Regions from separate parts of the Pseudarthrobacter sp. SL88 genome, predicted to be linked through region 1. Evidence: riboswitches for the same ligand, from Rfam matches in the RefSeq annotation. Region 1 holds a riboswitch; each other region holds the start of a gene.

Evidence for each region. A riboswitch is a leader RNA that binds a small molecule or an ion and turns the genes downstream of it on or off. The one in region 1 is predicted to bind thiamine pyrophosphate.
Region 2: linked by a shared signal. The riboswitch ahead of thiC (phosphomethylpyrimidine synthase ThiC) and the one ahead of thiO (glycine oxidase ThiO) in region 1 are both predicted to bind thiamine pyrophosphate.
Region 3: linked by a shared signal. The riboswitch ahead of OVA06_RS00310 (ECF transporter S component) and the one ahead of thiO (glycine oxidase ThiO) in region 1 are both predicted to bind thiamine pyrophosphate.

What each region holds. Positions count from the first base shown of each region.
Region 1 is NZ_JAPPRD010000001.1:1,211,073-1,221,037, reverse strand. Features, by position in the region: gene moeB (molybdopterin-synthase adenylyltransferase MoeB) at 1-566, opposite strand, end outside; gene OVA06_RS05660 (TetR/AcrR family transcriptional regulator) at 651-1,316, shown strand; gene OVA06_RS05655 (DUF3107 domain-containing protein) at 1,365-1,589, shown strand; gene OVA06_RS05650 (hypothetical protein) at 1,627-1,929, shown strand; gene OVA06_RS05645 (thiazole synthase) at 2,045-2,857, opposite strand; gene thiS (sulfur carrier protein ThiS) at 2,862-3,098, opposite strand; gene thiO (glycine oxidase ThiO) at 3,095-4,441, opposite strand; TPP riboswitch at 4,435-4,553, opposite strand; gene thiE (thiamine phosphate synthase) at 4,581-5,303, shown strand; gene OVA06_RS05625 (RNB domain-containing ribonuclease) at 5,355-6,881, shown strand; gene OVA06_RS05620 (DEAD/DEAH box helicase) at 7,180-8,865, shown strand; gene OVA06_RS05615 (DNA-methyltransferase) at 8,875-9,747, shown strand; gene OVA06_RS05610 (PHP domain-containing protein) at 9,819-9,965, opposite strand, start outside.
Region 2 is NZ_JAPPRD010000001.1:1,534,179-1,544,143, reverse strand. Features, by position in the region: gene lepB (signal peptidase I) at 1-320, opposite strand, end outside; gene lepB (signal peptidase I) at 321-998, opposite strand; gene rplS (50S ribosomal protein L19) at 1,084-1,443, opposite strand; gene trmD (tRNA (guanosine(37)-N1)-methyltransferase TrmD) at 1,681-2,490, opposite strand; gene rimM (ribosome maturation factor RimM) at 2,491-3,036, opposite strand; gene OVA06_RS07065 (RNA-binding protein) at 3,145-3,387, opposite strand; gene rpsP (30S ribosomal protein S16) at 3,389-3,799, opposite strand; gene OVA06_RS07055 (hypothetical protein) at 4,025-4,465, opposite strand; gene OVA06_RS07050 (VOC family protein) at 4,562-5,437, opposite strand; gene OVA06_RS07045 (amidohydrolase family protein) at 5,539-6,621, opposite strand; TPP riboswitch at 6,714-6,821, shown strand; gene thiC (phosphomethylpyrimidine synthase ThiC) at 6,816-8,645, shown strand; gene OVA06_RS07035 (alpha/beta fold hydrolase) at 8,691-9,425, opposite strand; gene ffh (signal recognition particle protein) at 9,531-9,965, opposite strand, start outside.
Region 3 is NZ_JAPPRD010000001.1:71,086-81,050, forward strand. Features, by position in the region: gene OVA06_RS00275 (Na+/H+ antiporter subunit D) at 1-1,063, shown strand, start outside; gene OVA06_RS00280 (Na+/H+ antiporter subunit E) at 1,060-1,605, shown strand; gene OVA06_RS00285 (monovalent cation/H+ antiporter complex subunit F) at 1,602-1,880, shown strand; gene mnhG (monovalent cation/H(+) antiporter subunit G) at 1,882-2,295, shown strand; gene OVA06_RS00295 (DUF4235 domain-containing protein) at 2,328-2,591, opposite strand; gene OVA06_RS00300 (hypothetical protein) at 2,650-4,830, opposite strand; gene OVA06_RS00305 (heme-degrading domain-containing protein) at 4,929-5,465, opposite strand; TPP riboswitch at 5,562-5,699, shown strand; gene OVA06_RS00310 (ECF transporter S component) at 5,767-6,390, shown strand; gene OVA06_RS00315 (ABC transporter ATP-binding protein) at 6,390-7,943, shown strand; gene OVA06_RS00320 (energy-coupling factor transporter transmembrane component T family protein) at 7,940-8,740, shown strand; gene OVA06_RS00325 (hypothetical protein) at 8,745-9,593, opposite strand; gene OVA06_RS00330 (UDP-N-acetylglucosamine 1-carboxyvinyltransferase) at 9,774-9,965, shown strand, end outside.

The DNA of each region.
Region 1 (9,965 bases):
CCGTGCTTTTCCCAGAAGACGCTCACCTGGCCGTCGAACCGGAAGATTGAGCCCCATACATACGGCTTTCCCAGGATCGCGGCAGCATCGTTGACCAGGTAGCGGGTGGCGAAATTGTCTGCGCCGTCCAGGATGAGGTCGTAATCGGCAAACAATTCGAGCGCGTTGGATGCGTCCAGCCGGACCTGGTGCAACCGGACGTCCACGAGTGGATTCAGGGCGGCGATGGCGTCGCGGGCCGATTCGATCTTCGGCCGTCCGACGTCTGCCACACCGTGGATGACCTGGCGCTGGAGGTTGCTCAGGTCCACGGCGTCATCGTCGATGATCCCCAGTGTTCCTACCCCCGCGGCTGCGAGGTAGAGCAACGCGGGCGAGCCCAGCCCGCCGGCGCCGATAACCAGTACTTTCGCGTTCTTGAGCCGCCGCTGCCCTGTCGAGCCGATTTCCGGAATGATGAGGTGCCGGGAATACCGTTCCACCTCTTCGGACGTGAGTTCCGCGGCGGGTTCCACCAAAGGATCAAGGGAAACTGCTGAAACATTTGCAGCGAACGACGAAGCCATACTTCAATGTATGCCCCGGGGTACCGCCGGGTCATATTACCCCGCAGTAAAGTAGGGGTAACTGCAATGGAAAGAAGGACAACTGTGGTCCATGAAGCACGGGCTGACCGCCCGCCGGCAGCCGAACCGCAAACTTCCTCGCGACCCGCAGGACAACGGTCGGCCCGGCTCCCCCGCGATGAACGGCGGGCACAGCTTCTTTCCGCAGCGCAGGAAGTCTTCGTGGCCAACGGCTACCACGGGGCCGCCATGGATGAGATCGCCGAGACCGCCCATGTCAGCAAGCCGGTCCTGTACCAGCACTTCCCGTCCAAACGCGAGCTGTACCTGGCCCTCCTGGACAGCCACCTGGCATCCCTGACCGACCTGATGCTGGGGGCGCTGAACTCCACCACGGACAATAAGGAACGCGTCCAGGCTGTCATGCGGGCCTACTTCCGGTTCATCGCCAGCGATGACCAGGCCCACCGCCTCGTCTTCGAGTCCGACCTCGTCAACGACCCCGACGTCAGTTCGCGCCTCGAGACTTTCAACCGGACCTTTGCCGATGCCATTGCGCGGGTGATCGCCGGGGACACCAAGCTGCCCCACCTCGAAGCGGAACTGCTGGGCCGCGGCCTTGCGGGGATGGCGCAGGTCAGCGCCCGGTACTGGCTGGAAACGGACGGCAACCTGGATCTCGATGTGGCCAGCGACCTCATCTACCGTTTAGCTTGGCGCGGAATCTCTCGCTTCCCCAAAGAGTCCTAGACTACAAATAGACCATCACCAAAGAACCTGACCGGCTGGGAGGCCCCTGTGGAAATTAAGATCGGCGTGCAGAACGTTGGCCGCGAGATCGTCCTGGAATCAAACCAGGATGCGGAGACCGTGGCCCAGGTTGTGGGGGAAGCCATCAAGGGCGGCGGCGAACTGCGCCTCACCGATGACAAGGGGCGCCTGATCATTGTTCCCGGCAACGCCCTGGGGTACGTGGAAATCGGCGCGGAAGAAGTCCGGCGCGTAGGTTTCGGCCAGTTCTAGCACCGGCCGGAACTGCCCTGCTTCCCTGAGGAGACCCATGCTTTCCCTGATCATTGTTGTGCTGGCCACCGTCGCGGCCGGCTTCATTGTCTGGGCCAATGACAAACGTCATGCCAAGTATGGCGCCGGCCTTCCGGCCGGCGTGGCCGTCGGGGTGGCTGCACTGAGCTGGATCATCCTGATGGCGGCCGGATTCGGTTACCTTCCCGGACGGACGTGGATTCCCTGGGTGCTGCCCATTGTGCTGGGCGCGGCGGCATCCGCCGGGACGGTGCTTGTCCTGGGCCGCACCCGCGCAAGGAACGATACCCATCGGCTGACCGCCATCCTGAGGCGTTAGTCACCGGAACCGGCTGTGGCCGCCACCTTCAACGGTGGCGGCCACAGCCGTTTAATCGGGGCAATCCCCCAGGCGGTTCAGTCCTAAAGCGTCACAGTCCCTGAAGCATCACTGGCTAAAGGAACTCGGCCCGGCCCTCCATGGCGGACGACGCCAGCGCGTGCTCGCGGCGGGGAATCCGCCCGGCCTCCTTCGCCAGCCGGCCGGCGATAACGGCGTGCTTGAATGCCTCACCCATCCGGGCCGGGTTCTGGGCACGGGTCACCGCAGTGGCCAGCAGGACGGCGTCGCACCCAAGTTCCATGGCCAGCGCCGCGTCAGATGCCGTGCCGATCCCGGCGTCCAGGACCACGGGCACGTTGGCACGGGACACGATGAGTTCGATGTTGTGCGGGTTGAGGATCCCGAGTCCGGTCCCGATCGGAGATCCCAGCGGCATCACTGCGGTGGCGCCCAGGTTTTCCAGCCGGAGGGCCAGGACGGGGTCGTCATTGGTGTAGGCAAAGACTTTAAAGCCGCGGTTGACCAGCTGTTCGGTGGCGTCCACCAACTCAACGGCGTCCGGCAGGAGCGTGTGCTCGTCGGCGATGACCTCCAGCTTCACCCAGTCGGTTTCCAGCGCTTCCCGGGCCAGTTCGGCGGTCAGGACGGCGTCCCGCGCAGTAAAACAGCCTGCTGTGTTGGGCAGGACCCGGATCCCGTGGTCCACCAGCAGTTGGAACAGGGAGCCCGATTCTGCGGGTGAGTAGCGCCGCATGGCCACCGTGGTGAGGGACGTTCCGGAGGCCACCAGAGCTGCGCCCAGGCCGTCCAGGCTTGGCGCGCCCCCCGTCCCCATGATGAGCCTCGACTCCAGGGCGACGCCGTCAATAACGAGGGAGTCAGGCCTGCTGGGTGCCGCTGGGGTAAGGGTGGTCGATTCGGTCATCGTGTCAGCCTCCCTGTACTGCGGTGACGAGTTCGACGTCGTCGCCGTCCGCGAGCGCGGTGCCGTGCCATTGGCTGCGGGGCACCACTTCGGAATTGTGCGCCACGGCCACGCCCAGCCTTTGCCCGTCGGTTGCCTGGCCGTCGGCCGCAAGCGCGCGTCCGGTTACTTCGCTCACCAATGCCGTGATGGACGCCCCGTCCGCCACGGTGCGTGGTGCCCCGTTCAGGGTGATGTTCATGCTGTCTCCTTGATGTTGAAGCTGGGGGCCGGGATCCGGCCGGAAAAGCGGTCCGGACGGAACGGCTGCCACCGGGGGTCTGCCTTTCCCTCCATCAGGTCGCGGCAGATGGCGGCCGCGGCCGGCGTGAGGAGAACGCCGTGGCGGAAGAATCCTGTGGCCACGATCAGTCCGGGAATATGGGCTGCGCTGGCGTCTCCCCCATCCGCGGGCACCCTGCCCAGTAGCGGGGCATTGTCCGGGGTGGCCGGGCGGGCCCGCGCGGTGCATTCGAGCAACTCCAACTCTGCGACCGCGGGCACCAGCACCTGGGCGTCGCGAAGCAGCTGGTACACGCCGCCAGCGGACACCGCGCTGGACCCGGTACTCGGCGGCACAGCTCCGGACGCAGTGCCGGCTCCCGCCGGAGCATCCTCCCGCTGGGTGGCGCCTATGACCACGGTTCCGTCCTCGCGTGGAACCAGGTAGACGGGGACACCGCGCACCAGTCCGCGGACTGTGGACGTCAGCAAGGGCTGAAGGTGCTGGGGGACCGCCAGCCGCAGGATGTCGCCGTGCACGGGACGCAACGGTAACCGGAGTCCCGCCGGCAGGTTCTCGAGGGATGCCGCCGCCATGCCGTTGGCCACCACCGTTTCGCCGGCGAGCACCAGTCCGCCTCCGGCAAGCCGGACACCGGCCACGGCGCCATCTGCCCATTCAAGCGCCACAGCCCTGTCCGCCACCGCGAATCCATCCAGCGCGCCGGCAACCGCAGTCCCGGCAACGCCGCTGCTTGCCGGGAGGTGGCTGGCCAGGGCGGCCCGGAAGCACCCTACGAGTCGCCGGGGATCCACCTGGTGGTCCGCAGGAGTGTCCAGTGCGCAGGCGATGGCGGGGCTGAGCAGCGGTTCCCGGCGCCGGGCCTCGCGGACCGTCAAGGGTTCCACGGCGAGTCCGTTGGCCTGCTGCACGCCGCGCAGGTCCATCAGTGCCTGCCGGTCGCCGGCGTCGGCGCCAACGGCGAGCGTGGGCGTCGCCAGGTATCCGGAACCGCGGCCTGACACGCGGGAAAGGTCCGCGGCGAACTGCGGCCAGCGCTCCGATGCATCCAGCATGAGGCCCAGGAGCTCTTCCTCCTGGTAATGCAGCTCGCTGACGGGGGCCAGCATGCCTGCCGCCGCCCAGCTGGCTCCGGAGCCCGGTGCATCGTCTATCAGCACCACTGACCGGCCTGAGCGCCTGGCCTCCCAGGCTATGCCGTGGCCAATGACGCCTCCGCCGATCACTGCTACGTCGGCAGAAATTGTTGGAACGACGGAGGAGCTTGCGATGGTGTCCGGAGGGCTTTCGGGGATGCCCATGGTGTCTCCTTCCCTACGCCGGTATTAACCGGATCAGGTCAAGCGGTCGGCTCTGACGCCCTCTCAGCCCGGCGCTTTGTGACAGCTGCCACGGGCTCCCGCAGTACGAGGCAAGTGTAGAGGAACTAGGCTTGCAGCCATGAATGTGTCCCACTCCCCTGCCCCCGCCGCGGCGCCCGGCACCGATGCCTTCACCACTGCGGCCGGTAACGGCGCACTGAAAGCCGCACGCCTGTACCTCTGCACGGATGCGCGCCGCGGCCGGGGCGACTTCGCCGGGTTCGTGGACGCGGCGTTCGAAGGCGGCGTGGACATTATCCAGCTGCGGGACAAGTCCATCGAGGCGGCCGAGGAGCTGGACCTGCTGGCGGTCCTCAAGGAGTCGGCCCAGCGGCACGGGCGGCTGTGGGCCGTCAACGACCGGGCGGACATTGCGGTCCTTTCCGGTGCCCCGGTCTTCCACGTGGGCCAGAAGGACCTTCCGGTAGCAGCCGCGAGGACGCTGCTCAACGGCAACGCCGCCATCGGCCTGTCCAGCCACACGCCGGAACAGGTGGATGCCGCCCTGGCCGACGCCGCAGGACCTGCCGGCCTCGACTACTTCTGCGTGGGCCCGCTCTGGGCCACCCCCACCAAACCCGGCCGGGCCGCCGTCGGCCTGGACCTGGTGAAGCATGCGGCCGCGAAGGCCCCCAGTGATGTGCCGTGGTTCGCCATCGGCGGCATCGACCACTCCAACGTGGACCAGGTGGTCGCGGCCGGGGCCACAAGGATCGTGGTGGTCCGCGCCATCACCGATGCTGCCGATCCTGCTGCCGCCGCTGCCTCGCTTCGTTCCGCCCTGGACGCCGCGGCGTCCTGAAGCTGACCGATTCCCTGCGTAATCGGATGACTTGGGGTTAGGCTGATTTTCGTGTCACATCATCGGCTGGCTCCCAACGTCCATGAGCGCACCAATGCCCTGGAAGAGGCCTTGGCCGCGCTGCGGACGGAGCTGGAACTTCCGGGCCCATACCCGGGTGACGCGGTCAAGGACGCCGAGGCCGCGGTGGCCGCGCTGCGCCTGCCGGAGTACGACCTGACCGCGGTGGAGTTCGTCACCATCGATCCCGCGTCGTCCACGGACCTGGACCAGGCCCTCTTCATCGAAACGGACGGCGACGGCGGGTACCACGTCCTGTACGCCATCGCCGATGTCCCCGCGTTCGTGGCGCCCGGCGGACCCCTGGATGCCGAAACCCGGCGCCGGGGCCAGACCTTCTACGCCCCGGACGGGCGCATTCCGCTGCACCCGGAAGTCATCAGCGAGGGCGCCGGCAGCCTCCTGCCGGAACAGGACTGCTCGGCTTTCGTCTGGGATTTCCGGCTCGACGGCAATGCCGAGGTCACGTCCGTCGGTGTCCGCCGGGCCCGTGTTCGAAGCCGCGCGAAACTCAGCTACAAGGGTGCACAAGCTGACCTGGACGCCGGTACTGCCTCTCCCCTGCTTGTCCTGCTGAAGGAAGTGGGGCTCAAGCGTGTCCGCCTGGAACGCGCCCGGAACGGTGCCAGCCTGAACATGCCGGACCAGGAGATCGTCCAACTGCCCGATGGCGGCTACCGCATTGCTGCTGCACCCCAGCTGCCCGTGGAGGACTGGAACGCCCAGATTTCCCTGATGACGGGGATGGCCGCCGCCAAGATCATGCTCGACGCCAAGGTGGGGATCCTGCGCACCATGCCGCCACCGGACGAGCGCTCCCTGCGCCACTTCCGGCTGCAGACGGAGGCGCTGGGCAAAGCCTGGGACGGCGAGGTGGGATACGGCGAATACCTGCGGACCCTTGACCCGACGGACCCCCGACAGCTGGCCATCATGCACTCGGCCGGCATGCTCTTCCGCGGCGCCGGATACACCGCCTTTGACGGCAACGTTCCGGCTGCCCCGATCCAGGCGGCCATCGGCGATGCCTATGCCCACACCACTGCGCCGCTGCGACGCCTGGTGGACCGCTTTGTGCTGGTGACCTGCGAGGCGCTGAGCAACGGAGGTACCGTCCCCGGCTGGGTGCGGGATGCGCTTCCGTCCCTCCCAGAGATTATGGCGGGCTCGGACCAGCTGGCATCCCGGATGGAGCGCATGGCCCTGGATACGGTGGAGGCTGCCCTGCTGGTCAACCACATCGGCCAGGAGTTCGATGCGATTGTGATTTCAGGATCGAAGCCGCAGAAAGAGAACGGCAACGGCAACAACGGGAACGGTAAAAACGGAAACGGCAAAAACGGGAACGGCAAAAACGGGAACGGCAACGGAAACGGGTCCTCAGGGATCATCCAGATCGCCGACCCTGCCGTGACGGCCCGCTGCGCCGGTGAGCTGGAGTCCGGCACCAAGGTCCGGGTCCGCCTGGTGTCGTCGGATATCGCTACCCGGGAAGTGCACTTCGAACTGGTTCAGTGAGCCCGGACCATCCGGTCCCGGCGTTCCCCACGGCGCGGAAACAGGGTTTCCGGGCTGATGCAGCTAGACTGAAGGGGTAGAAACGGATGCCCGGTCGTTGATTTCCTTGATTTGAAACCAACAAGCCCGCCCCTACGCGATCTTGAGATTGACCCGCTGGTCACCAGTGCCAGCATTTAGATAGCCCGCGATCGGCTTCCACTGGAATTGCTTGCGCGCTTCGAGCGTGCTCCGGAACGGCCCAGGCCGGCCCGTTGAGCAGGCAGCGCCCTCGCCCAAATGAATAAGGAAACTCCCTGTGAGTGAATTGCACACGCACCAGCTTCTGACCGATGAGTCCGGCACCGAGACCATCGAGCCCGAAGAAACCATTATTTCGGACGAAAAGCCGCACGAAATCGAAGAAAAGTCGTTCGCCGACTACAACGTCCGCGCCGACATCGTGGAGTCCCTGGCCGACGCCGGGATCACCCACCCCTTCCCCATCCAGGCCATGACCCTGCCGGTGGCACTGTCCGGCCACGACATCATCGGCCAGGCCAAGACCGGCACCGGCAAAACCCTGGGCTTCGGTATTCCCGCGCTCCAGCGTGTGGTGGGCCGCGATGACGCAGGCTTCGACAAGCTGCCCGTCCCCGGCGCCCCGCAGGCCCTGGTGATCGTGCCCACGCGCGAGCTCGCCGTGCAGGTGGCCAGCGACCTCGAGACCGCTTCCCGCAAACGCAACGCGCGCATCGCCACCATCTACGGCGGCCGTGCCTACGAGCCCCAGGTGGATGCCCTGCAGAAGGGTGTCGAGATTGTGGTGGGCACCCCCGGCCGCCTGATCGACCTTTACAAGCAGAAGCACCTGAGCCTGAAGAACGTCCGCATCGTGATCCTGGACGAAGCTGACGAAATGCTGGACCTTGGCTTCCTGCCGGACGTCGAAACCCTCATCGCCGGCACGCCCGCTGTCCGCCAGACGCTGCTGTTCTCGGCCACCATGCCCGGCCCGGTCATCGCCATGGCGCGACGCTACATGACCCAGCCAACCCACATCCGCGCCGCAGATCCCGATGACGAGGGGCTGACCAAGCGGGACATCCGCCAGTTGATCTACCGCGCCCACGCCATGGACAAGACCGAAGTGGTTGCCCGCATCCTGCAGGCCCGCGGCCGCGGCCGGACCATCATCTTCACCAAGACGAAGCGCACCGCGGCCAAGGTGGCAGAGGAGCTGGTGGACCGCGGCTTTGCGGCCGCAGCAATCCACGGCGACCTGGGCCAGGGTGCCCGCGAGCAGGCCCTGCGCGCGTTCCGCAACAACAAGGTGGACGTCCTGGTGGCAACGGACGTTGCCGCCCGTGGCATCGACGTTGATGACGTCACGCACGTGATCAACTACCAGTGCGTCGAGGACGAGAAGATCTACCTGCACCGGGTGGGCCGTACCGGCCGCGCCGGCAACAAGGGCACGGCCGTGACCTTCGTGGACTGGGACGACATGCCACGCTGGGGCCTGATCAACAAGGCCCTCGGCCTGAGCGTGCCCGAACCGGTGGAGACGTACTCCTCCTCACCGCACCTCTATGAAGAGCTGGACATCCCCGAGGGAACCAAGGGCCGCCTGCCCCGCAACAAGCGCACCCTCGCGGGCGTCGACGCCGAGGTCCTCGAGGACCTGGGTGAAACGGGCAAGAAGAACAGCCGGGAAAGCCGCGGAAACGATGGCCGGGACCGTGAAGGCCGCGGCCGGTCGCGTTCGGGCGGACGAGACGGACGCAGCCCGGAAGCAGGCCGCTCAGGTGAGCGCCGTCGTCGTACTTCCCCGGACGCTGCCGAAACCCCGGCTGCCCCCGCTGCCGGACCGGACGCGGCAGCGGCCTCCGACGCTGAAAAGTCTTCACGTACGCGCCGCCCCCGCACGCGTACCCGGCGCCGCAACGGCGAGGTAGTTGCCGGTGCAGACAAGGGCACCCAGCCCGGCAGCACCGAGGGCTGACCTGAGGGAATGACGAACACTGTTTGGGCGCCGGACGGCGGCAGCCTGGTGGTGCACGCGGATAACGCGCAGTACCTCCCCACGCTGCCGGACGGCGCCTTCACGCTGATCTACGTGGACCCGCCCTTCAACACGGGCCGGGCGCAGAGCCGGCAGGAAACCCGCATGGTTGCCAACGCCGGCGGCAGCGGTGACCGCGTGGGCTTCAAGGGCCGCTCCTATGACACCATCAAGGGCGCGTTGCACCGCTACGACGACGCCTTCAGCGACTATTGGTCCTTCCTGGAACCGCGCCTGGTGGAAGCCTGGCGGCTGCTGGCCGACGACGGCACCCTGTACCTGCACCTGGACTACCGCGAGGTGCACTATGCCAAGGTGATGCTGGACGCCATCTTCGGCCGCGAGTGCTTCCTGAACGAGATCATCTGGGCCTACGACTACGGCGCCCGCGCCAGGAACCGCTGGCCCACGAAGCACGACAACATCCTCGTGTACGTCAAGAACCCGTCCAAGTACCACTTCGACAACGCCGAGGTGGACCGGGAGCCGTACATGGCGCCGGGCCTTGTCACGCCGGCCAAGCGGGAGCTGGGGAAACTGCCCACGGACGTCTGGTGGCACACCATCGTTTCGCCCACCGGCAAGGAGAAGACGGGATACCCCACGCAGAAGCCTGAAGGTCTGATCCGCCGTGTCGTCTCAGCGTCCAGCCGGCCGGGCGACTGGTGCCTGGATTTCTTCGCCGGTTCCGGAACCCTTGGTGCGGTGGCGGCCAAGCTGGGCCGCAAGTTCGTGTGCGTGGACCAGAACCACCCGGCCGTGGACATCATGGCCAAGCGGCTGGGTGCGCACGCAACCTTTACGTCTTTCCCACCCAAGTAGGTAGCAGCAGATGTCGTTTTGACGGCTCAAAACGACATCTGCTGCTACCCAGTTGGGAAGGCGCGCAGGGATCAGGGCCGGACGACGGCGGTTCCCGAACCCAGTTCCTCGATCCGCGCCAGCACGTCCGGTGCGGTCAGGTTTTCACCGAGCAGGTTCGGCTTGCCCGTGCCGTGGTAGTCCGATGACCCGGTGATGAGCAGGCTATTCTCCGCGGC
Region 2 (9,965 bases), 320 kb from region 1:
TCGGAGGGGATGAAGAACGCGCGGAACAGGAAGGTCTTGATGAGGAAGGACAGCACGACGGCGATCACCACCACTGTGGCTACTTCCTTGAGCCAGGCAAACACCGGGCTGCCCGAGTCCTTGCCGGCTGGCTTGCCCGCGGCTTTGGCAGCCGAGCGGCTGGGGGCCTGCGCGGGCTCTGCGTTGCCGCGCCCTGCTTCGGTCCCGGTGTCAGGCGTTGAATCCGGGGCCGCGGCTGCTGCTTCGGGTGTCTGCCCGGCGGGCTCGTCCGCGGCTCCATCGCGCCGCGGTTCGGGTGTCCGCGCGTGGTTCTCGGGCATCTACTGTCCGTTCTCTGGGGTTGGTGCAGCCGCAGCCGGCCTTGGTACTGGAGCAAATCTATCAAGCGGCCAGACGATCTGGACGGGCCGGCCGATGACACGGTCCAGCGGAACCATGCCACCACCGGGGGCGCCCAGCAGGCTTCGCGAATCGGCGGACACGGCCCGGTGGTCGCCCATCAGCCAGAGTCTGCCTTTCGGGACCACTGAGTTGAATTGTTGCGTGCTGGGCACGTCTCCCGGGAAGACATAGGGTTCGTCCACGGGCTCACCGTTGACGGTGACTTTCCCGGCCGCATCGCAGCACACCACGGAATCCCCGGGCAGCCCAATGACCCGCTTGACGTACGTGGTGTCGCTCCCCGTGAGCCCCAGCCACCGGGTGGCTGCGGCCGCGGCGTCCGCCAACGGCCCCTTGCCGCTGTTGAGCGGAGCAAACGTGCCGCGTCCATCGAAGACCACAACGTCCCCGTGCCGAATGGGTTCGGCGGTGAAGTCGGTCCGGGACACCAGGATCCGGTCCCCGCCTTCCAGCAGGGGTTCCATCGATTCCGAAGGGATGAAATAGATGTCCAGCCACAGCGACCGGACCAGGCCGCTGATGACGACGGCGAGGAGCAGTGCCAGGAACGCAAAACGCCAGCCCGGTTTCCTGGGCTGGCGTTTTGTCTGGTCCATAAGTCCGTATCCTGGGCACTGGTGCTGATGGCTCCGGCGCTGGCCGGATACGACTGCGGCCCAGCCTTCGTAGGTCCGGGAGGACTTACTTGGCAGAGGTGAAGTCGCGCTTTTCCTTGATCTTTGCAGCCTTACCGCGCAGTGCACGCATGTAGTAAAGCTTGGCGCGGCGGACGTCGCCCTTGGTGACAACTTCGATCTTGTCGATGATCGGGGAGTGTACCGGGAAGGTACGCTCCACACCGACGCCGAAGGACACCTTGCGGACCGTGAAGGTCTCGCGGACGCCGTCACCCTGGCGGCCCAGGACGAAGCCCTGGAAGACCTGGACGCGGGAGTTCTTGCCTTCGATGATGTTTACGTGCACCTTGAGGGTGTCGCCGGCGCGGAACGCGGGGACGTCAGTGCGCAGCGAAGCTGCATCGACGGAATCGAGAATATGCATAATTGCACTCCTGGTGAACGCCACAGGTCATTCACTTTAGGTCACGGCCGGGAAAGCCCTGCGCCGATGGCGCATTGGGAGTATCCCGCCCGAAGTTAAGTGGTCCGGCCGCCTCACTGGTTGACGAGGCCGGTTGTCAGGCTGTTGGTTGCGCTCCCCCTGTGGCAGGTGCGGACCCAGCAGACACAAGGACTAATTTTGCCACAGCAGTGCCCGTACAGCCAATCCTGCGCGGCTTCAGCCGGCGGATTCCGCCTTGCCCGGCCGTCGGACCGGCCTGCCGTCGACGATGTCGTAGCCGAGCTCCTGCAGGGCAGAGCGGTCGGCCCTCGGAAGCTTCCCGGCATCGAACGCCTCCAGCAGGTCCGGACGCCGCTCGGACGTCCGGCGAAACTGCTCATGCCGCCGCCACTGGGCGATCTTGCCATGGTTTCCGCTCAGCAGGATGGCGGGCACCTCGCGGTCGCGCCAGACGGCGGGCTTGGTGTACACCGGGTACTCCAGGAGGCCGTCGGAATGGGATTCCTCCACCAGGGATTCGGGATTTCCCACGACGCCGGGCAGCAGCCGCCCAACGGCCTCCACCATGGCGAGCACGGCAACTTCTCCCCCATTCAGGACGTAGTCGCCCAAGCTTACGGGACGCACGTCGAAGTGTTCGCCGGCCCATTCGATCACCCGTTCATCGATGCCTTCGTAGCGTCCGCAGGCGAAGGCAAGGTGCTCTTCGCCTGCCAGCTCGTGGGCCAGGGCCTGCGTGAAGCGCTCACCCGCAGGTGACGGAACGATGAGGACGGGCTTACCCCGGTGTCCGGGCCGGGCTTCGGCAACAGCGGCAAGCGCCTGCGACCACGGTTCCGGCTTCATGACCATGCCCGCACCACCCCCGTAGGGAGTGTCGTCCACGGTACGGTGCCGGTCCGTGGTGAACGACCTGAGGTCGTGGACATGCAGGTCCAGGATGCCGTCCTGGCGCGCCTTGCCGATAAGGGACAGCTCCAGGGGCGCCAGGTACTCGGGAAAGATGCTGACGACGTCGATGCGCATCTAGTCGGTGCCTTCCGGCTCCGCCGGTGCGGCTTCGCCGGAGTTGACTTCGAAGAGCCCGTCCGGCGGGGTGAGGAGGATATAGCCTTCGCTGACATTGACTTTGGGGACAATCTGCTCGACGAAGGGGATCAGGATCTCCTCGCCGTCCGGGGTGGTGACCATCAGAAGGTCCTGCGCCGGCGCGGTGTTGAGGGCAGTCACCTTGCCCACGACCATGCTGCCCACACGGGCCTCGAGGCCCACGAGCTCATGCTCGTACCAGCCGTCTTCATCGTCCTCGTCCAGTTCCGCTGATTCGATGAAGAGCTTGGCGCCGCGGAGAGTCTCAGCCTGGTTCCGGTCCAAGATTTCCTCGAAGGCCAGCAGCAGGATGTCCTTGTTCCAGCGGGCGCTGCTCACTGTCAGCGGCCCGGACTGCGCCGGCTCCACCACGAACTCCACGCCGGGGACGAACCGGTCCCCGGGAGCGTCGGTCATTACCTGGACCGTGACTTCCCCGCGGATGCCGTGGGGCTTGCCGATGCGGGCCACCTGGAGCTGCATATGTTCCTCTGTTCGGGTTGGTGCACATGGTGTTGGTTCGTGAAAAAACTCCGGCCCCTCCACCAGGTGGTGGAGGGGCCGGAGAGCAAAACTGGTGTTGCCGGACGCTCAGCGGCGGCGGTCGGTGTCGACGACGTCGACCCGGACCGGCTCGCCCCCGGCCAGCGCTGCCACGACGGTGCGCAGTGCACGCGCCGTGCGGCCCTGGCGGCCGATCACCCGTCCCAGGTCATCCTGGTGAACACGAACCTCGAGGGTATCCCCGCGGCGGTTGTTCTTCGAATTGACCGTGACGTCGTCCGGGGAATCAACGATTCCGCGGACCAGGTGCTCCAGCGCGTCTGCCAGCAACTTACTCAGCCTCGGTGGTCTCTGCTTCGGCTTCGGCTGCCTCAGGCTTGGAAGCCTTCTTGGTGATGGCTTCCGGGATGATGACGGAACCCTTCTCCGGTGCGACGAAGGCTTCCTTCTCGCCCTTGGTCTTCAGGGTGCCTTCCTGGCCCGGGAGGCCCTTGAACTTCTGCCAGTCACCGGTGATCTTGAGGATGGCGGCAACCTGCTCGGACGGCTGGGCACCGACGGAGAGCCAGTACTGTGCACGCTCGGAAGCGACCTCGATGTATGAGGGCTCTTCGGTGGGGTGGTACTTGCCGATCTCCTCGATGGCACGGCCGTCACGCTTGGCGCGTGAGTCCATGACGACGATGCGGTAGTACGGGGCGCGCATCTTGCCGAAGCGCTTAAGGCGAATCTTTACGGCCACTTTTGTGGTCACTCCTGTTTCAGAAAAGGGGTGAGCCCGGCGTTCTGCACCCGTGGGGCGGGCCGTACTTGCGGGTTCGAAGGACAGGATCCAGACGCGGAGAGAGGGGCCACGCAGATCGAGTACCTGTCTATTGTGCCAGATCATCGGGAGGATTTCGACTTGGCACCCTGCGTCCGCGGGCACGGCGCCGGGTCCCGCCCGGATTGCCCCGCCGGGGAAAGGTCAGGCGGACCAGACGTACAGCCCCGACCGCTCCGAATCGCCGATTCCGCCGGCCAGTTCAGCAACCTGCCGGACGTAGGTTTGCGCCTGTCCGGCGTCGAACGGCATGTCATCCTGCGCCGCCCACTGCGCCGCGACGTCCTCGAGGACATCCCCCTCGCCTTCAGTTTCGTAGGTGAGCAGGTCAGCCAGGGCCCGGACCATTGCCGGCGGGACGGCCAGCAGGGAATCGCTGGCCACGTCCACCATCGTCAGCTCGTAGTCGGCGCCGCCGGCGTGGACTGCGGTGCCGGCCAGGTCTCCGAGCTGCTCCACTTCGAAGTCGCTGATACCGGGGATCCGGACCGCATCGGCGGCCGGTGGGGCGCCCCCGCCATCAAGGGTTCCGGCGCGCTTCAACGCGGCATCGTGGGTGGCTACGAAGATTTCGGTAAAACCCATGGGAAGTGACCTCTTCCGTGTACGGTCCGGCACGCCGGGGATACCTGCCTGGCGTCCCCGGTCTATCGGCTTCAGCCTAGTACGCGGAAGGGGCGCTCAGCGCACCGCAACCCGGATGCTGTTGCGCCACGGGTCCTCGAAGCGCAGCTCAGCGCCGGTGTGGTGCGAGGAGACGCCGGCGACCTTCAGGCGGTCAGCGAGCGCGCCGACGTCGTCACCGGACGGCACCTCGATGAGGACCTCGCCGAGGCCAAGGGTGTCCTTCCGCGGACCGGCACCGCGGCTGTTCCAGACGTTCATGGCCATGTGGTGGTGGTAGCGGCCCGCGGAGACGAAGAGAGCCTGCCCGTGCCAGCCGGCGGTCTTTTCGAACCCGAGCGTTCCTACGTAGAAGTCCCGGGCGGACTGGACGTCGCCCACTTGGAGGTGGACGTGGCCTACTCCGGCGGTGGTCTGCCGCTGACCCTGGAGTGATTCTTCGGAGAGGTGCTGCTCCAGGTAGCGCTGGGGCGGCAGCGCCAGGCTGTCCATCACCACGTCGGTGCCGTTCCAGGACCAGTTGCTTCGCGGGCGGTCCCAGTAGAGCTCGATGCCGTTGCCTTCGGGATCACTGAAGTAGAAGGCCTCGCTGACCAGGTGGTCGGCGCTGCCCGTGAAGGAGCGGGGCTCGAACTGGGCTGCAGTGGCCACCGTGGCGGCGAGTGCCGCCTGGTCCTCGAACAGGAGGGCCGTGTGGAACAGGCCAGCTTCTCCCCTGCCGGGGATCGTCAGGCCGGGGGCCGGAGCCAGATGGACCAGGGGCTTGCCGAGGCGGCCGAGGTACAGGCCGCCGTCCTGCTCAGCAACCACCTCAAGCCCCAGTGCGCGCTGGTAGTAGTCGGTCATGACCTTCATGTTGCCGACCTTGAGCATCACGGTGCCCATGGCGAGGTCGGCAGGAAGAAGATCCTGGCTGGTGGCTTCTGCAGTCATTGAACGCTCCCTCTAATGGAGGCCGTCCGGATGAGACGGCCTGTCATAAGTTAAAATTACTTGAAGCTTCAATTTATTCCAAGTGCAGGGTGGATGTTTTCCTAGCGGACCACCTGGCCACCCAAAACCACGTGGGACGGGTGCGCCACGGTGTCCAGCGTCCTCCGGGGATCGTCCCGGAACAGCACGACGTCGGCACGCGCCCCTTCTGCCAGCCCGTCGGCGCCCAGCCAGGCTCGGGCGGCCCAGCTGGCCGCGTTGAGCGCCTGGGCTGCGGGCAGCCCGGCCGCGTGCAGGGCAAGGATTTCGTCAGCGATCCTGCCGTGGCGGATCACGCTGCCGGCATCCGTTCCGGCGAAGATCTGCACGCCGGCTTCCCATGCCTCGCCCACCCGCTCCAGCCGGCGTTCCCAGAGAGCCAGCATGTGGGCGGCGTACACCGGAAACTTGGGCTTGGCCTGGGCAGCAATATCCGGGAACGTGGCGATGTTGACCAGCGTCGGAACGATGGGTACGCCCTGCTCCACAAACCGCGGCAGGTGCCTGGGCAGCAGGCCGGTGGCGTGTTCTATGCAGTCGATCCCGGCGTCGAGCATTTGGTCCAGGGTGTCTTCGGCGAAGCAGTGGGCGGTGACGCGGGCACCTTCATCGTGTGCGGCACTGATCGCATCGCGGACGACGCCGGCGGGAAAGGAGGGTGCGAGGTCGCCGGCGCTGCGCTCGATCCAGTCCCCGACGAGCTTGACCCAGCCGTCGCCGTCGCGGGCTTGCTTACGCACGGCCTCCACAAGCCCTTCAGGCTCGACCTCGTGGGCGAAGCCCCGGAGGTAACGGCGGGTACGGGCGACGCGCCTGCCGGCCCGAATCAGCAGCGGAAAGTCTCGGCCGCCCTGCATCCAGCGGGTATCGGCGGGCGACCCCGCGTCCCGGATCAGCAGCGTGCCTGAGTCCAGGTCGGCGCGGGCCTGGGCCTCGGCCTCACCGGCGTCCACCGGCCCGGCAGGGCCCAGGCCGATGTGGCAATGGGCGTCGACGAAGCCGGGCAGCACCCAGCCATCAAGTACAACGTCCGGGCTGGCCTCCGGACGGGTAAATGTCAGGCACCCGTCCACGGACCAGAGACCGTTCCGTTCGCTGTCCGGTCCCGTGAGGACGGTGCCGCTGAAACCGATGATGTATGGCATGGATGCCTCCTCTTCCTGCCCGGTCAGGCTAGCACCGGCAAATATGACAGGGCCGTTAGCGCTTGTCACCGCCGGGGTTGTGGTAGCTTCGTTCCTGACCACACGGGTGCCCCTGCAGGGGCTGAGATCGGGCTGACGCGGCCTGCGACCGTCGAACCTGTCCGGGTAATGCCGGCGAAGGAAGTGAGTATTCCTTGAATACACCCAAAACAGTGCTGCCCCCTGCCCAAAACCACCCGGCCGTCACGCCGGCCGGAGCGAGCCCTGAAGCACCGGTCACCCAATCGCTGAAGTCCCACTCGCTGGCCTACATCGATGATCCGGAGCACGGCATCCGTGTCCCCGTCACGGAAATCGCGCTCGAACCGTCGCCAAACGGGCAGCCTAATCCCCCCTTCCGCACCTACCGGACAGCGGGGCCGGGAAGCGACCCCGTGCGCGGCCTCAGCCCCTTCCGGTCGGAATGGATTGAGGCGCGGTTTGACACGGAAGCGTACAGCGGAAGGGAACGGAACCTGCTCGACGACGGCCGCTCGGCCGTGCGCCGCGGTGCCGCCTCCGCGGAATGGAGGGGCGGGCGCCCGGTGCCCCGCCGCGCCGTCGACGGCCGGACGGTCACCCAGATGCACTATGCCCGGAAGGGCGTGGTGACGCCGGAAATGCGGTTCGTGGCGCTGCGGGAAAACTGTGATCCGGAACTGGTCCGGAGTGAGATTGCCGCCGGACGGGCCATCATCCCCAACAACATCAACCATCCAGAGTCCGAACCGATGATCATCGGGAAAGCCTTCCTGGTGAAGATCAACGCCAACATCGGCAACTCCGCCGTCACCAGTTCCATCAGGGAGGAGGTGGACAAGCTGCAGTGGGCCACGCGGTGGGGTGCCGATACGGTGATGGACCTTTCCACGGGCGACGACATCCACACGACCAGGGAATGGATCATCCGCAACTCCCCCGTGCCGATCGGCACCGTGCCCATCTACCAGGCCCTGGAAAAGGTCAACGGCGAGGCGAACGCGCTCACGTGGGAAATCTTCCGCGACACCGTCATCGAACAGTGTGAGCAGGGCGTGGACTACATGACAGTCCACGCCGGCGTGCTGCTCCGCTACGTGCCTCTGACCGCCAACAGGGTCACCGGAATCGTGTCCCGGGGCGGGTCGATCATGGCGGGATGGTGCCTGGCGCACCACCAGGAGAATTTCCTGTACACGCATTTCGATGAGCTGTGTGAGATCTTTGCCCGGTACGACGTCGCGTTCTCGCTGGGTGACGGCCTGCGCCCCGGCGCCACCGCTGATGCGAACGACGCTGCGCAGTTCGCGGAACTGGACACCTTGGCTGAGCTGACGGAGCGCGCCTGGAAACATGACGTGCAGGTCATGGTGGAGGGGCCGGGCCATGTCCCGTTCCATCTGGTGCGGGAGAACGTAGAGCGCCAGCAGGAACTGTGCAAGGGCGCGCCGTTCTATACGCTGGGGCCGCTGGTCACCGATGTGGCCCCCGGCTACGATCACATCACCTCAGCCATCGGCGCCACCGAGATCGCCCGCTACGGCACCGCCATGCTCTGCTACGTCACGCCCAAGGAGCATCTGGGACTGCCGGACAGGGACGACGTGAAGACCGGGGTCATCACCTACAAGATCGCCGCGCACGCCGCTGACCTGGCCAAGGGCCTCCCCGGGGCGCACGAACGGGACGACGCGTTGTCAAAGGCCAGGTTCGAGTTCCGCTGGCGGGACCAGTTTGCGCTCTCGCTTGACCCCGAGACGGCCGAATCGTTCCATGATGAAACCCTGCCGGCCGAGCCCGCCAAGACGGCACACTTCTGCTCCATGTGTGGGCCGAAGTTCTGCTCTATGCGGATCAGCCAGGACATCCGCAACGAGTACGGGTCAGCGGAAGCCCAAGCCGCGATAGCTGAAGCGGCATCGGGGATGCGGGAGAAGAGCCAGGAGTTCCTGGAATCCGGCGGCAAGGTGTACCTTCCCGAGCTGAAAGTCCCGGCCGGCAGCTGACACTGCCGCCGGCGTTGACCGGCAGTTGCCTGTGGCCGGCCCGGGCTAGGACGCCCGGGCCGGTTCACTCCGGCTGACTTCGGCGAGGAACTGCCGGATGGCCCGGTTGCCGTCGGCTGAATCGTGGGGCCGGTGCCCGCCCGCCGCGACGCGGTGCAGGGCGCCGGTCTCCCGCAGATACCCGGCAATTTCTTCGTACAATGGTTCCCATCCGCCGGTAAGGACAAGGGTGGGCACTCCTGGGACGATGTGAAGTGGCGCCTCCCATGACGGCGACTGCAGCCGCAGCCGGCGGGCAGAGCGCTTCTCCTCCGGCGTGGCTGGCTGGTGCAGGTCTGCGGCGTAAATGCGCCGGACGAACTCCCGCTGGAAGTCCTCGTCGCTGAGCTGGTGGCGGACGTCGAACAGCGGCTTCATCATCCGGATATGGGCGGCTGTTGCGGGCAGCTCCGCGGTGAGCGAGAGGCAGGCCGGCTCCACCAGGGTCAGAGAATGAACGAGGTCCGGGCGTTCCACGGCCGCCATCATGGCGGGAATGGCTCCCTGCGCATGCGCCACCACGTGTCCGCCGGCAGCACCCCGCCCGTCATCAGCCAGGGAACGCAGCACGATGGCCGTGTCCTCCGCAAAGGAAGACTCCAGGGGTTCGGCGGTGCTGTGGTATCCGTGCCGGCGGAGGAACAGCGCATCGTACATCAGCCCCATGCCGTGCTGCCGGGGCCAGGCGGCGGCGCCGAAGCTCCCCGAGCCGTGCACGAACACTACCCTCTGCTTGAACATCCCCCAACCCTATTCCACGGCGCCGACATCCCATGTAAGTAGCAGCAGATGTCGTTCTGAGCCCTCATAACGACATCTGCTGCGACTTGGTTGGGCCAGGTGTGCTTAGTTGCCCAGGAACTTGTCGAAGCCCTTGGGCAGGTTCAGCTGGGAAGGGTCAAAGTCACCGGACTGCTGGCCGAAGGAAGCTCCGGTGGGCAGGGCCTTGGATGCGTTGGCGCGACGCGCTTCGGCGTCCTTGCGTTCCTGGGCGGCCTTGGCCGGGTTTCCTGACCGGGCCTTCTTCTTCGGCGCGTTCTTCGCGTTCTTCCGGGCCCCGCCGCCGGCACCGGGGAGGCCGGGCATGCCTGGCATCCCGGGCATGCCGCCCTGGGCCATCTTCTTCATCATCTTCTGGGCCTGCGCGAAGCGTTCCAGCAGGCCGTTGACCTCGGAGACGTGCACACCGGAACCACGGGCGATACGGGCGCGGCGCGAACCGTTGATGATCTTGGGGGCCACGCGTTCGTGCGGGGTCATGGACCTGACAATCGCTTCAAC
Region 3 (9,965 bases), 1.1 Mb from region 1:
GACCCTCCTGCACGTGATGCTGCTGGTGGCGTTCGGCATCAAAGCCGCCGTCTTCCCGCTGTCCTTCTGGCTGCCTGACTCCTACCCCACGGCACCCGCCCCGGTCACCGCCGTGTTCGCAGGCCTGCTCACCAAGGTGGGCGTGTACGCCATGGTCCGAACCGAGACCCTGCTGTTCCCCGGAGACACCCTGAACACGCCCCTGATGATCGCGGCGCTGCTGACCATGGTGGTGGGGATCCTGGGTGCCCTGGCGCAGAGCGACATCAAACGTCTGCTCTCGTTCACCCTGGTCAGCCACATCGGCTACATGGTGTTCGGGCTGGCCATGTCCTCGGTTGTAGGCCTCGCGGCCGCCATCTTCTACGTTGCCCACCACATCACCATCCAGACCAGCCTGTTCCTGGTCACCGGCCTGATCGAACGCCGCGGAGGCAGCTCCTCGGTGGACCGGCTGGGAGGGCTGGCCAAGATCTCGCCGCTGCTGGCGATCCTGTTCTTCATTCCCGGCATGAACCTGGCCGGCATCCCGCCCTTCTCCGGCTTCCTCGGCAAGGTGGGCCTGCTGCAGGCCGGCGTGGAACTGGGAACCCCGCTGGCCTACGCCCTGGTGATCGGCGGGGTGGTGACCAGCCTCCTGACACTGCTGGCGGTGGCCAGGGTCTGGAACCGTGCCTTCTGGCGGCGTCCTGCAGACGCCGAACACCCGGACCCCGTCCTGCTGGCCGCCCCGGGGCAGCCGGTGGAAGGGGAAGCCCTGGACGAGGAAGCCCCGGCGGACCATGCCGGCAGGACTGGCCTGGCCGCACCGGTCCTCAGCCGGGCGGGAAGCGGTGGCAGCAGCACGCTGGTGAGGTCCACGCTGATGCCCCGCACTATGGTGGGGCCCACCGCCGGCCTGGTGGTCCTGGGCATGGCGCTGACCGTCTTCGCGGGGCCTCTGTTCGGGCTGTCCGACCGGGCAGCGGCGGAGATGCTGGACCGTGGCCCCTACATCCACGCCGTCCTGGGTGAGGACGTAACGGTGCCGGCCGTTGGAGTGCCCGCGGGAGCAGGAAAATGAGCCGCCGCCGTATTTCCCTGCGCCAGGAGCTTCCGCTCCTCGTCTGGCTGGTCATCGTCTGGGGCGCCCTCTGGCAGGACTTCAGCCCCGGCAACCTGCTGTTCGGGGCGCTGCTGGCCATCGCCGTCGCCCGGCTGTTCTACCTGCCGCCCGTGGAGCTCAGCGGACGCTTCAACATCCGGCACGCCATCCCCTTCGCCATGATGTTCCTGGGCCGGGTGGTGGTGGCCAGTTTCCAGATCCTGTACCTCGCCGCCGTCCGCGGGCCCAAGGTGCACAACGCGGTGGTGGCCGTGACGCTGCGGAGCCACCAGGACCTTATCGTCACCGCCACCGGCCACGTGATCTCGCTGATCCCGGGCTCGCTGGTGGTGGAAGTGGACCGGTCAACCTCCACGCTGTACCTGCACGCCATAAACATCAGCTCCGCAGAGGACGTGGAAAACCTGCGCAATGAAGTGCGTACCATCGAAGCCGGGCTCATCCGGATCATGGGCACCAACGAAGAACTCGCCATCGTACGGGCGGAGGCCGCAGCATGATGCAGGTGGTCCTGGCAGTTACGGCCGTCATCCTCTCCCTCGCCGCCGGCGGGGCGATCATCCGGATTGCCCGCGGCCCATCGCTGCTGGACCGGGTGCTGGCCTCGGACGTCCTGCTGGCCATCCTGGGCGCGGCGCTGTGCATTGACATGGCCGTGAACCGGCACCTGAACAACCTGATGCTGGTGGTGGCCATCTCCGTGATCGGCTTCATCGGGTCAGTGACCGTTGCACGCTTCGTGGCCGACCGGCGGGAGCACCCCAGTGAGCCCTGACATGTTAACCCCGGACCTGACCAGCGTGGATGGCTGGATCGACGTGGTGTCCGCCGTGTTCATGGTGGTGGGAGCCATCATGTCCCTGGGCGCCGCCATCGGCCTGCTGCGCTTCCCGGACCTTCTGAGCCGCATGCACGCCGCCACCAAGCCGCAGGTGCTGGGACTGTTCCTGCTGCTGGCCTCCATCGGGCTGCAGATGCGCACGTGGTGGGTGTGGCCGGTCCTGCTGGTTGCCTGGATCTTCCAACTGCTGACCGTTCCCGTGTCCGCCCACATGGTGGGCCGCGCCGGCTACCGTACCAAGCACCTGCACCGGGAACTGCTGACCTCGGACGAACTTGATGCGGTGGTGCAGAAAGCCGCCGCCCAGGCCGCCCGTGAGGACGGCGGGGACGACGGCTCAACCCGCTGAAGCCAGCCGGCGTGCGGGGACAGCGTGGGTGTTTAGACGATGTCCTGTGTCTTGGCGAAGCGGGTGATGGCGCGCTGCGTGCCGCGGTTGGCCAGGACCTGGATGATGGTGCTGACGAACGCAGAGATCAGCGCGAACGTCAGGGCCGAGCGAAGGCTGGTGGGGACGTCCTCGCCCTTGCCGGTGGGCGGCTTGTTGCCGGTGGTCTTTTCCCAGATGGTGTTGACCAGCTTGGTGCCGGCAAATCCTGCACCCAGGCTTACGCCGGTGCCGAGCAGCTTGATGAGAAGGTTCATTCCTAGTACTCCTTGCGGGCGGTAAAACGGTCTGCACCCCACCCTACTGGCTAAGTTCCTACGGCGCGGGGAGGAGCCCTTCCCATGCCACTGTCCAGTCCGGCGGGAAGCCGGGAGCATGCCGTGCCGGGCCGCCATCCCACCCCGCGGCCATGAGTGCCACCGCGGCCAACAGCCCGCCGTTGCCGGGCAGGTACAGCGGGAGCGATTCCGTCTGCCGGTTGTGCCCGTTGGGCAGGACCAGGTTCTTCGCCGCGTCCATCAACAGCGCATCCACGGCGGCCTCAGGGTCTTCCAGCCGGGCGGCCGTCATGGCCATCACGGGGTAGTCCCAGCCCCAGGTGCTGTCCCAGTCCCAGCCGGCCAGTACGTCATCAAGCGTGGCCCGCATTATTTCCGGGTCCACCAGGTCTGTCCGGGGCAGCACCCCGAGGCCGCACAGCATCGAGGGGTGGTCCGTGCGGATGGTGAAGGGCTCGACGTCGATCGCCGCGTACACTCCGTCCACCACCCTGGGTGGGACCATGCCGTCCGCTACCGCCGCCCAGGTGCGCTCGGCAGCCAGGCCCAGCCGCTCCCGCCACACATTCGCCACCCGGAGGGCCCACTGCCAGTAGGCAAGTTCGAACGTGGGGTTGGTGACCGTCCCGCGCACCGACTCGTAGCTCTCCTGCGCCGGCACCAGGGGCGGGCCCAGTTCAAAACCCCGGTCCGTTGGGTGTGCGAATGCGGCCATGAATACTGCCGTTTCGAAGACCACCGTGGCGAATTCCTCGAGGAGCTCCTGTGATGGTTCGGCCCGGTAGGCCAGTTCCGCCAGATGGATGGGGTGCGGCTGCTGCCAGACCAGGAAGGTGCCGATGGGGCTGGGACTTTCCCGCCCGTCCGGACCCACCTGCTTGGGCCAGCGGACGCCGTCGAACCCCTGGGCTTTGGCTGTCTGCCGGGCAGGTTCCAGGACGGACGCGTACCAGCGGAGTGCGGGCAGCAGGAGCTCCGTCCGGTTCCACATGGCGAAGTGGGCGGCATGCCACCAGTGCATCTCGAGGTGGAAGCGGCCGCGCCACGAATTGCAGACCAGCCCCGTCTCCTGCGGCGGCAGCGACCCGGAGCAGTTGATGGCCGTGAGGTACTGGGAGAGCACCGCCCGGCGTTCGATCTCGCCGGCCCGCGGATCGGCTGTTCCGGAGAGGTCGACGGCGCCGCCTGACTTCCAGAATTCCGGCCACGCCGTGCGGGACGCGGCAATGGCGGCACTCCCCGGTGCCGATGCCAGTTCCGGGGCCGGGCCCGATGCCGGCGCCGAAAGCCCGCCGATGCCGCCGCTGCCGCGGGGAAGACAGTCACCCCGCCCCGCGCTGATGAAGTGCACGCTGAAATCGAGGCTGTCCTGCCCCGCCGCGGCCCGGATGAGCACTTCGTGCGGGCCGGCCTGTTCGAGTTCCAGCCCCGCGCCGCTGACGGCCACCTGGTATCCGGAACTGTCCAGGCGGCGCGAAATCAGCCAGCGCCGGTTGGGGCCGCCGGCGTGCCGTTCCTCAACGGTGGTGGTGTGTGCGGCGGGGCTGTTCCAGTCGGCTGCGTTATGCCAGGCTTCGGAACCGTAGGGGAAGGCCAGGGATACGGCGAGGCCGTCCGCGAGGGCGGGAGAGAGGATGCGGAAGCCCAGCTCGTCCCTGTCCGGGCGGCAGGCCGTGGTGACATTGACCGGACTGCCGTGCAGGGTGAAGATGCTGGTGGCTGTGCCCGTCCAGAGGTCCAGGACCTGGTGCGCGCCGGTGATGTCGTTCCCGGTGAGCGCAGGGGCGTCCCTGCCCGGGAGCGCCAAGCCGATCCGGCCCAGGTCCAGCCGGTGGGGGTTGGCGCGGAGCCAGGTTTCCGCCCGCGATGACTGGGTTTCGCGGCCATCCACGATGGCGCCCACCATGTCCACGTAGGGGACCGGGCCGCGCGGTGAATCGTAGGGGACTGTGGAACCGGCAAGGGTGTACTCCTGTTCCGGCGGGATGGCGTGCCAGCCCCACTGTGCCTGCGTGCCCAGCAGGGTGCCGGGCGGCAGGTCGTCGCGGGCAGCTACCGGGTATTCCCCGGGAAGGGTCTGCATGCCGGTCAGGTCCATGGTGAAGCAGAACTCACCGTTGCCCACCGAGGCGGGGCTCCGCGGATCGAGGCTGTCCTGTTCCACGTTGTGGCGCCGTACCAGCGCTTCGCGGTTGATCACGGTCTGCTGGCTGTGCACGTTGCACGCACTCCTTGGCTCATGCCTGGGCCAGGTCCGGCAGCAGGCAGCTCAGAAAACGCTTTCCCGCCCAATCCTTGTAAGAACGCCGGGCAGTGTCAACCAGCCTGCCCGAGCACCCCGCGCATCGCTTCCACCACAAGGTCGTGGTCCGCTACCTGGGGGAGTCCGGACACGGTCACCGTGGCAACCGCGCCTACGCCCGCGACGTAGACCGGGAATGCACCGCCGTGGGCGGCGTAGCGGGACTGGTCGAACCACGTATTGTCCTCGATCCGGCCGCCACGGGCCCTGCCGCGCAGGCCCACCAGCAAGGACGGCACCTCGTAGCGGGCGGCCGTACGCTGCTTCGCGCGGACCCAGTGTTCGTTGTCCGGGGTGGCTCCGGGGAGCGCAACGTGGAAGAGGACCTGCTCGCCCTTGGTGATGTCGATGGCGATGGGAAGATTCCGCTCCTTGCCGAGTTCCACCAGGAGCAGGCCAAGGTTAAGGGCGTCATCGGGCGAAAAGCCGGGGAACTGCAATTCCCGGATCTCCGCCTCAATCCGGCTGATCAGGGCCTGGAGCGAGCCCTCCGGCTGGGCGTCGGTGGAGTCGGGATCGTAGGCAGTCACATCTGGCGGGTTGGCAGTCATGGCCCACAATCTACCGCCCTCCAGGTGTAAACTTGAGCACGCCCGGAAGGGCGCGAAAAATTCAAACGCAACACATCCACAGCATCATCAACAACACATTAACGACAGGGGAGCGCCGCCGTCGGCCCCGGCATCAGCCGGGAAACGCAGGCGGGCGCTGAGAGTGCGGACAGCCGCAGACCCTCGAACCTGATCCGGTTAGTACCGGCGCAAGGGAGTCGAGTTCTCGAAGTGCGCGGAGAATGGCGGCAGCAGCCGGCACCCGCGTCCACTTTCCCCTCCTGTTTTCCAGGAGGATCACATGACTACTTCAGCAATCAAAAAGCCCGCCAGCAGGTCCTGGCGCGTCGTGGACATTGTGGTGGCGGCCCTGATCGCCATCGCCGGCGGCGTCATCTTCTGGGCCTGGTCCCAGGGAACCGCCACGATTTCCGCGCCGATGAACGCGGCCTACCCGCCCCTCACCGGCCTGTTGGCCGGCGGCTGGATGATCCCGGCGGTCCTGGGCATGCTCATCATCCGCAAGCCCGGAGCTGCCCTGTTCTGCGAGACGGTCGCCGCCACCGGCGAGTTGCTCATGGGCTCCCAGTACGGCGCCTCCGTGCTGTTCTCCGGGTTCGTCCAGGGCCTGGGTGCCGAGATCATCTTCGCCATCTTCGTCTACCGGAAATTCAACCTCCCGGTCTCCCTCCTGGCCGGTGCCGCGGCTGGCCTCTTCTGCGGCCTGAACGATTCCTTCGCGCCGTGGGGCTGGAACATCGCCTACCCGGGCGGTGACAAGCTCGCGTACATCGCCTTCACGGTTATTTCCGGGGCCATCATCGCCGGCGCGCTCGCCTGGATCGCCACCCGCGGCCTTGCCCGGACCGGCGTGCTGAGCTCCTTTGCATCCCGGAAGGCCGCTACGGAGCCCGTTTTCTCCTGATGCCGGCACCTTCCCACGCCGCCGCGCCCCGAACGGTGCGGCCAGCGACGGTCACCGCCCGCGGCTGGGGCTGGCGGCACGCGGGCCGCACCACACCGGCCGTCCACGCCCTCGACCTCGACATCAGCCCGGGTGAGCGCGTACTCCTGCTTGGCCCGTCCGGGGCAGGAAAATCGACGCTCCTCCATGCGCTCGCCGGGGTGCTGGGCGATGAGGACGACGACGGCGAGGCAGGTGAGTCCGACGAGACCGGTTCGTTGCTGGTCGACGGCGGCCCGCCCCGCGGCCAGCGGGGCCGCGCGGGCCTCATGCAGCAGGACCCCGAGACCCAGGTGGTCCTTTCCCGGGTAGGCGACGACGTCGCCTTCGGCGCCGAAAACCTTGCCGTGCCCCGCGACGCCATCTGGCCGCGCGTGCATGAGGCGCTGGCCGACGTCGGCCTGTCCCACCTGCCGCTGGACCACCCGACGTCGGCTCTGTCCGGCGGGCAGAAACAGCGCCTGGCGCTTGCCGGCATCCTCGCGATGCGCCCCGGGCTGATCCTGCTGGATGAACCCACCGCCAACCTGGACCCGGCCGGCGTGCTCGAAGTCCGGGACGCCGTGGCCCGCTGCCTGGACAAGACCGGCGCCACGCTGGTGGTGGTGGAGCACCGGGTGTCCGTGTGGAAGGACCTCGTGGACAGGATCGTTGTGCTGCAGCCCGGTAGTGGCGCCAACCCCGCGGTGCTCCTTGACGGCCCGCCGGACCGTGTGCTGGCCGAAGCGCGGACCATGCTGATGGCCGCCGGCGTGTGGGTTCCCGGGTATGTTCCGTCCACCCGCGGGCGGGCGGCGGAACAGGCACCCGGGGCCGGAGGACTCCTCCTGGCCGCCGAAAACCTGGGCGTCTCCCGGCAACGCCCGCGCCGAATGGGCCTTCGGAAAGTCCCGCCGGTGCCGGTGCAGGAAGGCATTATTGCCCAGGTCCGCGCCGGGCAGGCGCTCGCTGTCACCGGACCCAACGGCGCAGGGAAATCAACCTTCGCGCTGACCCTTGCCGGACTCCTCGAACCGGTCAACGGGACGGTATCCGCGACGACGGACCTCAGCCGCGGCGCCGGAATCACTCCGTACCAGTGGAAAGCGGAACAGCTGATTGAGCGGATCGGCACGGTCTTCCAGGAACCGGAGCACCAGTTCGTCACCGGCAAGGTCCTGGACGAACTGCTCTTCGGTCCCAGGCACCTGGGGCACGGTGAAGACAGGGTTGATGAGCTGCTGGAACGGCTGCGGCTCACCCACCTGGTGGACGCCAACCCCTACACCCTGTCCGGCGGCGAGAAGCGGCGGCTTTCCGTGGCCACGGTCCTTGCGGCAAGCCCGCAGGTACTGGTCCTGGACGAGCCCACGTTCGGCCAGGATGCCAATACCTGGGCCGAGCTGGCATCGTTCCTCTCTGAACTCCTGGACGCCGGAACGGCAGTGGTGTCCGTGACCCATGACGCCGAGTTCACCGCGGCCCTCGGCGGCACGGAACTCAAACTTGCAGCGGCGGAAGCGGTGGCGACATGAGGCAGGAACTGAACCTTCGCGGAAACGCTGCGCTCCTGGCCGGCGCCAACCCGCTGAGCAAGCTGGCCGCCGTCGTGCTCATCACCGTGGTCCTGGCACTGTCCATCGACTGGGTGTCCGCGTCCGTGGCACTGTTCTTCGAACTGCTGCTGTTTCCGCTCGCCGGGCTCACGCTGGCGCTGCTGTGGCAGCGCGGCTGGCCGCTGATCCTCGCAGCCGCCGTGGGCGGGTGGAGCACCTCCATCCTGGCGCCGGACAGCGGCCGGACACTGATCGACGCCGGCATCTGGACCATGAGCGAAGGCTCGCTGGAGACTGGCGTGGGCTTCCTGCTGCGCGGCCTGGCCATCGCGTTGCCCGCAATACTCCTGGTGAGCTGCACGGACCCCACCGACCTCGCTGATGCGCTGGCGCAGAAGGCCCGGCTGCCGCACCGGTTTGTCCTGGGCACCCTGGCCGCGATGCGCCTCGTGGGGCTGATGGCCGAGGAATGGCAGACCATCGGAATGGCGCGGCGGGCCCGGGGGGTTGGCTCCCGCGGCAGCGTTTTGCAGCGGCTGAAGGCCACCCTGGGGCAGAGCTTCGGGCTGCTGGTCCAGGCGATCAGGCGTGCGTCACGGCTTGCGGTCACCATGGAAGCGCGCGGGTTCGGCGGCGGGCCACGAACGTGGGCCCGTGAATCCACCTACACGCTGTTGGATGCCTGGGTCCTGGCGGGCGGCCTGGCAATGGCCGGCCTGGCCGTCACGGCGGCAGTGTCAGCCGGTACCTGGAACATGGTGTGGGCCGGGAACTGACCTGCTAGCTGCAGGCGTGGTTGTAATCCAGCCCGGAGTGGATGAACTGCGTCAGCACCACTTTCCCGCCGCCCGTCAGCGGGGACTTTGAACACGCGGTGGCTGCTGAAGCTGCATTGCGGGATCCCGCCAGCCAGCTGGGCAAGGGGTAGAGGTTGCTGGAACTGCTGACGTTCCCCACGATCCTGTGCCACTGCTGGCCGGTGGAGTAGATACCCACACCAGCTGCGTCGATGCTGTGGAAGAAATCCGTCATGCCTTCCAGGACGGTGCGGTTGGCGTCCTTGCTGCTGGACCAGGTGTTTTCGGTTTCCACATCCAGCCACCAGACGTAGTCCGCGGGGTCGGTCACTCCACGGACGTAGGCTGCGTCAAAGGCCTTGGCGTAGCCGTACATGTAAGCGCAGGCCGTGCCGTAGTCCCCGGCCTTGCAGGAACCGTACGGGTTGTGCACCTTCGAGCCGGTGGGGTATTCGTCGCTGACCGGCCACCAGGAACCGGCCCGTCCGGGATTGGCAGTATTGATGTAGAGCTGCGCCTTGGGCTGCGAGTCGACTGCCCCGGATGACGATTCGGCCCATTCGAGCTGTTCCTGCAGGCACGGATTGGTGTTGTTGGCCAAACCGTTATTGACGCCCACGATGGCGAACGCCTGGTCTCGCGGCAGCTCGGCGCCGCACTGCGGCCACGAAACGTCGTTGCCGAGGAGGGACTGGCTCCCGCTTCCACCTTGCGGCACTGCCGGGGGATCAGTGGGATCAGCCCACGCGGGCCCGGCGCAGGTGAAAAGTACTGCTGCCACCAGCAGCCATGCCAGCCTGAACACTGGCAGGTGGGCTCGAGTCCGGGGCATGTGGGGCTCCGTTTTATCGCTTGAAGAAATTTATATTCCAGTCTCCCGCGGTATCACGGAGAGGACAAGGCGCAACGCCGCAGCCCAGCTCTATCGCATAGAAAAGATAAAGACGGACCTTGATGGAGCTGTAACCTGCAAAATTCGCCATCAAAAACTCATAGATGATATATTCGCTGCATGACCCAGGAAACCGCTGAACACGTCGCCGTCATGCTCAGGAACGCCCGGAGCGAAAAAGGCTGGACCCAGGGCCAGCTGGCCGCCGAGCTGGGAACCAGCCAGAGCGCGGTAGCCCGGATGGAGCAGGGTAAACAGAACCTGAGCCTGAAAATGATCCAGCGCCTCGAGACCATCTTCGACCGGAGCATC